2 regions of the Acidihalobacter sp. genome follow, and region 2 is predicted to be linked to the other one. Evidence: predicted binding sites of a transcription regulator. Region 2 holds the regulator's gene; the other holds the start of a gene.
What was found. The regulator FNR, encoded in region 2, switches genes on or off when oxygen is low (the NO sensors DNR and NnrR bind a similar motif). The targets are predictions, from matches to a motif close to TTGATNTANATCAA.
Positions count from the first base shown of each region.

Region 1: the regulator FNR is predicted to act here: its motif matches at 2,217-2,230, upstream of hemN (oxygen-independent coproporphyrinogen III oxidase).

Region 1 covers NZ_JARRQY010000047.1:658-5,075, forward strand. The annotation lists gene hemN (oxygen-independent coproporphyrinogen III oxidase) at 724-2,106, opposite strand; gene P8014_RS15350 (hypothetical protein) at 2,347-2,718, shown strand; gene P8014_RS15355 (hypothetical protein) at 2,747-3,220, opposite strand; gene pepN (aminopeptidase N) at 3,922-4,418, opposite strand, start outside.
Region 2 covers NZ_JARRQY010000003.1:28,278-32,695, reverse strand. The annotation lists gene hisA (1-(5-phosphoribosyl)-5-[(5-phosphoribosylamino)methylideneamino]imidazole-4-carboxamide isomerase) at 1-98, opposite strand, end outside; gene hisH (imidazole glycerol phosphate synthase subunit HisH) at 155-808, opposite strand; gene hisB (imidazoleglycerol-phosphate dehydratase HisB) at 842-1,435, opposite strand; gene fnr (fumarate/nitrate reduction transcriptional regulator Fnr) at 1,588-2,346, shown strand; gene dtd (D-aminoacyl-tRNA deacylase) at 2,371-2,817, opposite strand; gene pip (prolyl aminopeptidase) at 2,814-3,770, opposite strand; gene ttcA (tRNA 2-thiocytidine(32) synthetase TtcA) at 3,813-4,418, opposite strand, start outside.

The sequences.
Region 1 (4,418 bases), on a different contig from region 2:
GCGCACGCCCCGGCACGGGGCACCGCAGGCACTTGCCTTCCAGGCAAAGCCTGCTCGGGCGGCGTCCCTGCCGCCCGACCCCGCGCCGGGGCGCACGCTCGAGGCAAGGCCACACGGGAACCGGGGAGTCAAAACAGAACGTATCCCAAACGCTTGATTTACTACCAAGCTAGCTCAAAACGATTCAGCTTCGGACTCGCCCTGTTTTGACGTTCGGTCCCCCCTGATCGCTTGCCTCGCGAACGTGCGCCTGGGCGGGGATGGCCGGCAGGACGCCGGCCAAGCAGCCTTTCGCCTGGACGGCGAATGACTGCGGGCCCCGTTCAGGGGCAAGGCGCAGGGATGTGCCGAACAAATCGGCTCGGGCGCGTCACCGATTCAGAGCGGATCCTCATGCCTCAAATCGCGCCCGAAACATGCCCCAGAAGCTCAACGAAGGGCCCTAATCAGCACACCAAAAGAATCCAAAACGAGGAAACTCACGCGTCTTCAGTAAACCGTCAACGCACCTCGCTGAACGCCACACCGATCTCGTAAAGCCTATCCGGCTCAATGACATCCACACGGACCACCTCGGCACTGGCCTCCAAGGGCGCCGCAGAACCAATCTTGGGGTGGAATGCGCATGAAATCGCGCTTCTCTTCGAACTCCCTTGGCACCATACCCCTCCTCACCGGTTTGTCCCTATTTAGCGTAGTACTTCGACTCAGGACTGCAGGTCCTCAGATCACCTTCGAATAGCCGCCTTGCGCCGCGGCCAGATAAGCGTCGAACGTCATGCAGATGTTGCGGATCAGCAGACGACCCGCCGGCGTTACCACGATGCCGCCCGGCTCGAGCACGAGCAGGCCGTCGATCTGCAAGGCTCCCAGCGCCTGCAGTTCTGGTTCGAAATAGTCCGCGAACACAATTCCGTAGGCTCTCTCGATACGCGCGTAATCGAGCCGGAAGTGACAGATCAGATCGGTGATCACCGCTCGCCGCAGGCGGTCGTCCGGGCTCAGCTCGACGCCGCGAAACACCGGCAGACGCCCCGCGTCGACACGCTCGAAATATTCCGGCTCGGTACGCACGTTCTGACTGTAGGTGTCCGCCAGCATGCCGATGGAGGTCACCCCCATGGCGACCAGATCGCAATCCGCGTGCGTCGAGTAGCCCTGGAAGTTGCGATACAGCGTACCCTCGCGCTGGGCCACGGCAAGCTCATCGTCCGGACGCGCGAAATGATCCATGCCGATATAGACATAGCCGGCGGCGGTCAGGCGGCCGATGGTATCCTCGAGGATGGCGAGCTTCTCCGCCGCGCTGGGCAGATCGGCAGAGGCGATGCGCCGCTGCGGCTTGAATCGCTCGGGCAGGTGCGCGTAGTTGAAGACCGACAGGCGGTCGGGGGCGGCGGCGATGACCTTGTCCACCGTCGCAGCGAAACTCGCCACGCTCTGGTGCGGCAGACCATAGATCAGATCCACGCTGATCGAGCGGAAACCCGCCCCGCGCGCGGCGTCGATCACTCCCAGGGTCTCGGCTTCGCCCTGGATACGGTTCACCGCCTTCTGCACCCGCGGATCAAAGTCCTGCACACCCAGGCTGAGGCGGTTGAAACCGAGCCGGCGCAGCAGTCCGATGGTCCCGCCATCCACTTCGCGCGGATCTATTTCGATGGAATATTCGCCATCCTCGATCAGCTCGAAATGCCGTCCGGTGACCTCCATCAGCTCGCTCATCTCGGCGTGCGAGATGAATGTCGGCGTACCTCCGCCCCAGTGCAGTTGCTCGACCTTGCGACCGACATCGAACAGCCCACCCTGCATGGCTATTTCGCGATGCAGGCGCTGCAAGTACGGCGCGGCGCGGCTGCGATCCTTGGTCACGATCTTGTTGCAGGCGCAGTAGTAGCAAACCGTATTGCAGAACGGCAGGTGGAAATACAGCGACAACGCCCGTCCTTCGGCATTGCTGCGCACGGCGGCCGCGCGGTATTCGGCCTCGCCGAAGCCCTCGTGGAACTGCACCGCCGTAGGATACGAAGTGTAGCGCGGGCCGGCGCAATCGTAGCGGCGGATCAGGTCGGGGTCGAAAAAGACGTTTTGCTTGTCTGCGTTCACCCGCATCCTCCGGGAATGCACGTTAAACAACGGCAGCGCGATGTGGCGAGCACGCCTCGGGTACGCTTCCGGTCAAGCGACGATTCTGCATCAACTAAACGCTGCCGACCTTGACCTGAAGCAAGCTTCCCGCCCCGAGTCCGGTGCGCGCCACAATCACCCTACGTCACATTACAATACTCGACAATACTCGGCGCACCAGCAGCCACCACGTCTCTACATTTCACAGGAGCGGTCTTGATGGAGTTCTACGCCAGGAAATGCATCGCCGACCCGGGCATCGATCGACTCCACAGCCTGCTGATCCTGGACAACCTGCCCAAGCTATGTGCTTCCATCGATTCGATCACGGTGAACTCCGGCCATACGGGTGACCTTTATTGCCTGTGGGGCGCTTTCGAGGTGAGCCGGGAACCGCTCCGCTGCGGCGCGCGTTTTTCCCTGCTCGATTGCCCGCACGCCCTGTCCTGGACGATCACCTACAACACGCAGCAGCAAGAACTGATCGTACACTGCACGATCGACAAGGCCGAGGTCGACCCCGACTTCGCCGAATCAATCCAACTCTTCGTTGACGATTGCTCTGTCGGAATGGACGAAGCGCTACGATAGTCGAGACGGAGAATCCGCAAAGGCGCGCTCAGTCTCGCGTCGAAAAGACAAAGTTCGCGCGGTACAGGATATCCGTCACCTTCGCAGCGAAACGTTTGGCGCGCTCCGGGGACATATCGTACTTACGTTCGTAAAATGCCGCCAACGCATGCTCTGCCGGAGCGTACGCATGCTGAATCTGCAGATACAAACGTGAATACGATGCTCCCTGTTCCGCCCATACCACCAACCCGAGATCAACCCGCTCCCGCGTATTGTAGGCATCGGCGTCGGACACGGCCCAAGGCCGGAATGCCATGTTCGCGAGCAATCGTCTGACATGCAGCAGCAGTGTCAGCGTCGGGTGCAGGGTGCCTTCTTCTTCACCCGGTCCGATGGACTTTTCCAACAGATGTTCGAAACGCTGCACAGGTTTCGGCAGCGCTGCCAGAATGCGCCGATGCTGCGGCCGGAACTCGATGGTGCAGTCTTGATGGGCGCCCTGCGCCGCCACCGTATACACGACCCAGTCGCCTAGGGCCTGTTCACACGATTGCGCGGTGCGCTGTTGCGCCCGGTTGACCGCCAATCAAGGCGCGAGGAGAGAGATTTGGTCATTCCAAATGAACGACGAGCAACGCCGAGTGGCGGTCAACCGGACACAACCCGTAGGGCCGGGCCGTTTTTCGCGTCCCGCGGCGTTGCCGCTCGCTCATGTAGCCGGGCTACACCTCGCTCGCGGCGCCTGGCGGGTCACGAAAAACGGCTCCGGCAGCGCATCGCGCAATCGTGTGAACAGGCCCTAGTACGCTATACGGTTCGTTGACCGTAACAAGCCAGGCCTGACACCGCTTCTCCGACCAGAAGACCAATGGCGGACGCCAATCCTGATATGCAACGGACTGTCGGTAAGGCTGCCGGGATGGATCCCTCAGCGCGGCGACGAAGGCTTCCCTGGCGACGTCCAGCTTCACCACCCACAGCGTGTACATATCGCCTCACCAGCCAACGGGATCGGCAAGCACCACAGCGCGCCAACCATTGACACCCCTGCCCCAATAGAGGTTCTCGCGCCCCGAACCAGTACCCAGGGTCTCCTTCTGGAAATCCTGCGGATCGGGCTCCAGCGCATCTGTCACCCGGGGGAATTGACCGGCAAAGGACGTCGTCGCCCAGCTCAACAGACAAACGAGCAGCAGGGTAGCCGTTTGCCGGCGCGCATGGTCAGCCTTGGTTCTCCAGACTCTTGCTGACGATCTCGTAGACGTCGCGCGACAGCTCCAGCGTCTGCAGCCGCTCCAGCTCCGCCTTCATCTGCGCCTGACGGCCATCGCCATAGCGCCGCCAGCGGCTGAACACCCCCACCATGCGTGCGGCGACCTGCGGGTTGAGCCCGTCCAGCGCCTGTACCTGCTCGCCGATGAAACGATAGCCGGAGCCGTCCGCCGCATGGAAACCGGTCGGATTGCCCTGCGCGAACGCCCCGACCAGCGCGCGCACACGGTTGGGGTTGCGGATCGAAAAGGCCGGATCGTGCATGAGCTGCCTGACCCGCTCCAGCGTACCCGCGCGCTGCACCATGGCCTGCAGCGTGAACCACTTGTCGAGCACCAGCGGCTCGTTCTTCCAGCGCTCGTAGAAAATCTCCAGGGCGCGCTCACGCTCTTCGCCGCCGGTGCGCATCAGCGCGGCCAGTGCCGCGAGGCTGTCGGTCATGTTGT
Region 2 (4,418 bases):
ACCGGGTCATCGGAAAAGACGGTCTCATCATCCATGCGGCCCTGGCGCAGACGTACGCACCGTCCCTCCTTGATGTCGATGGCAGGGATCAACAACATGACGCCAAACCTCCCATTTCGGTTAACGGGCTCATCAATTCACAGCTCGTGCGGGGTCAAGCGGCAGCCCCGTCCCAACGCGCGAAATTCGATAGCAGCCGCAATCCCGCCTGCGCGCTCTTCTCCGGGTGACACTGGATCGCAAACACATTATCGCGCGCCAGCGCGGAACAGAACCGAATGCCGTACTCCGTGGTCGCGGCGACCAGGCTGGCGTCGGACGGCGCCACGTAATAACTGTTGGCAAAGTAGAAACGGCTACCCGGCGCGATGCCGTCCCACAGCGGGTGATCGCGGGCAGGCTCGACGCGATTCCAACCCATGTGCGGCACCTTGATATGCTCGCCGGTGACCGGATCCCGCGGCGCCGCACCGAAATACCGCACATCGCCCGCATGGACGCCGAGACAAGGGGTACCGCCGTTTTCCTCGCTGTGCTCGAGCAATACCTGCATGCCCATGCACACTCCCAGAAAAGGCCGCGTGTGCGCGGCTTCGCGCACCGCATCCTCCAAGCCGCAGGCCCGCAGCTCGTGCATGCAGTCGCGTGCCGCGCCCTGCCCCGGGAACACCACCCGGTCGGCCGCCAGCACGACAGCAGGATCGGAAGTCACCACGACGCGATCCTGCACGGGAGCGACGTGCCGCAAGGCATTCGCGACCGAGCGCAGATTGCCCATTCCGTAATCGATGATTGCCAGATCAGCCATGCCCGCCAGGCTCGGAAACCGGTAAGAGTGAAGTTATAGGGCGCCCTTGGTCGAAGGCAACTGGCCCGCCGAGCGCGGATCCGGCTCGGCGGCCATCCGCAGGGCCCGACCCAGCGCCTTGAACACCGTTTCGGCGATGTGATGCGCATTGCGCCCGCGCAGGCTGTCGACATGCAGCGTCAGCCGCGCGTGATTGACCAGCGCCTGCAGAAATTCATGAATCAGATCGGTATCGAACTCACCGATGCGGGCACGCCGGTAATCGACCTCGTGGACCAACCCGGGGCGGCCGGAGAAATCCACCACCACGCGCGCCAAGGCTTCGTCCAGTGGAACATAGGCGTGGCCGTAGCGGCGAATGCCGCGCTTGTCGGCCAGCGCTTCGGCGAGCGCCTGCCCAAACGCGATGCCGACATCCTCCACGGTGTGGTGCGCGTCGACGTGCAGATCGCCTTGGGCGCGCACCTCGAGATCGATCAAACCGTGCCGGCCGACCTGATCGAGCATATGGTCGAAGAAGGGAACTCCTGTCGCGATGGACGTCTCACCGGAACCATCCAGATTCAGCCGTACGCTGATCTGCGTTTCCAATGTATCGCGCTGAACGGCGGCAGTGCGCTGGGCCATGATCACACAAAACAGTATGCGGGCCTGCAGGATACCATAAGGGCCGCAGCGATAAAGTGACCTAGATCAGAGAGTACGAACATTCGGTATCATTTGTTAAGCTTGCCAATCAACGAAGTCATGACGAGGGGAAAGTAATGGAGTCGTTCAACGTGATCACCCTCCAAGGCTTTTCCCGCGCGTGCGCAGACTGCCAACTGCAGGATCTTTGTCTGCCGATCGGCATCTGCCGCAGCGATGTCGCCCGGCTGGACCAGATCATCAACCGCAAACGGCCGTTGCAGCGCGGGGCGGCGCTGTTCAATCAGGGCGACCAATTCGGCGCTTTGTATGCCATCCGTTCCGGCTCGATCAAAAGCTTTTCCATCTCCGATGACGGCCGTGAACAGATCAACGCGTTCCATCTGCCGGGCGAGATCCTCGGCCTCGACGCCATCAGCGACAGCTCGCACCCCAGCTCCGCCGTCGCGCTGGAAACCACCAGCGTATGCGAGCTGCCCTTCGAGCGCCTGCATGCTCTGGCCCATGAGATCAAGGACCTGCAGCACCAGTTGCTGCGCGTCATGAGCCGCGAACTCAACGCCGACGAACGCTTCATGCGCATCCTCGCCAGCCGCAATGCCGAGGAACGCCTCGCCGGCTTTCTGCTCAACCTCTCCTCGCGCCACGGCATGCGCGGCTATTCGAGCACCGAATTCAATCTGAGCATGTCGCGCCACGACATCGCCAACTATCTCGGTCTGGCCGTGGAAACCGTCAGTCGTCTGTTCACCCGCTTCCAGCAGGACGGCCTCATCGAGGCGCAGCGCAAGGCCGTCAAGATTCTACAGCGCGAGGCGCTGGCGGAAATGGCCGGCAACACCGGCCCCGACCCGAATCAGGACGACAGCCGCAACCGGGAATCCTCGTAAGCCGGCTGCCCCGCAAAGCAGCCGTCAGACCGGCGGCACCTGCAGCCAGAACGTGACCGGCCCGTCGTTGACCGATTCAACCTGCATGTTCGCACCGAACAAGCCGGTGGCCACCGGCTTGTGGCGGGTTCGCGCGTGCTCTACAAGCCAATCGAACAGCCTCCGCCCGTCCTCCGGCGCCGCAGCCGGCGTGAAAGACGGACGCATGCCCTTGCGCGTATCCGCCGCCAGCGTGAACTGCGGCACCAGCAGCAAACCGCCGCCGACATCCTGGAGACTCAGATTCATACGCCTCTCCGCGTCGCCGAACACGCGGTAGCCGAACAGACGCTCGAGCAGACGATCGGCCTGAGCCTCGGTGTCGCCGCGTTCGACCCCGACCAGCACCAGCAATCCAGCCTCGATGGCACCGACGCTCTCACCATCCACCCGCACAGCGGCACGACTTACACGCTGCAGCAGGCCGATCACGCCAGCTGCTCGGCAAGATCCCGCGTCGCCCTTACCAAGGCATCGACGATACCCGGCTCGCTGGCCGAATGTCCCGCGTCCGGGACGATCTCCAGCCGCGCCTGGGGCCAGGCTTCATGCAGCGCGAAAGCCTGATCGATCGGACAGATCATATCGTAGCGCCCATGCACGATGACGCCGGGGATTTCGGCCAGGCGGTGCGCCTCACGCAGCAGTTGGTCGGGTTCAAGGAAAATACGGTTGCGGAAATAGTGGTTCTCGATACGCGCGAGCGACAGCGCCACATGCGGATCGGTGAAATGCTCCTCCACCGCCTCACTGGGCAACAACGTCGCCGTGCGCCCTTCCCACTGCGACCAGGCCCGAGCCGCCGCCATACGCGCAACCTCGTTGCTGCCGGTCAGCCGCCGATGGTAGGCCTCGAGCATATCGCCGCGCTCGGCCTCGGGAATCGGCGCCAGGTAGTCCTGCCAATAGTCGGGGAAGACGTGGTCGGCACCCGACTGGTAGAACCATTCGATGTCACGCGGGCGGCACAGAAAGATCCCGCGCAGCACCAGGCCCAGCACCCGCTCCGGATGTGCCTCGGCATAGGCGAGCCCCAGAGTCGACCCCCAGGAGCCGCCGAACACCACCCAGCGCTCGATGCCCAGTTCCTCGCGTACACGTTCGATGTCGGCAATCACGTCCTGCGTGGTGTTGCCCTCGAGTTCGGCATGCGGCAGCGAGCGGCCGCTGCCGCGCTGGTCGAACAGCACGATGTGGTAGACCTGCGGATCGAAGAAACGCCGATGCCAGGGCTCGCATCCCGAACCGGGGCCGCCGTGCAGAAACACCACCGGCAAACCACCGGAGCGTCCGCACTCCTCGACGTGCAGGGTATGCCGATCGTCGACCGGCAGCATGCGGCTGCGAAACGGCGTGATCTCGGGATAAAGCTCCAAGCGACTCATAAGAAATTCCCTGGGAAGGTTTGCACTGTGGACGACGGGCGCTCAGAAGCGGTGCAGCACCGCCTCCGCAGGCCGTCCGAACCCGCTCGCGACGGAAGCCGTCTCTGCAACTTCGGTTTCCGCTCCGACCGAATCCCCCGGAACCAAGGCCGGGAAATCGAACAGCGAATGATCCAGAAGATGGGACGGCGAGGCGTTACCCAGCGCCCGGAACATGCTTTCCAAACGCCCCGGGAACTTGCGGTCCCATTCCTGGAGCAAGGCCTTCATCTCCTGGCGCTGCAGATTCGGCTGCGAGCCGCACAGGTTGCAGGGAATGATGGGAAACTCCCTGGCGGCGGCATAGGCCTTGATGTCCGCCTCCTTGCAGTAGGCCAGCGGGCGGATGACCACGTTGCGGCCGTCGTCGGACAGCAGCTTGGGCGGCATGGTCTTGAGCGAGCCGCCGAAGAACATGTTCAGCAGGAAGGTCTCGAGTATGTCCTCGCGATGATGGCCCAGCGCGATCCGGTCTGCACCGATTTCCTGCGCGGTGCGATACAGAATGCCGCGGCGCAGGCGTGAACACAGCGAGCAGGTCGTCTTGCCCTCGGGCACCTTGTCCTTGACGATGCTGTAGGTGTCCTCCTGCACGATGCGGTACTCCAC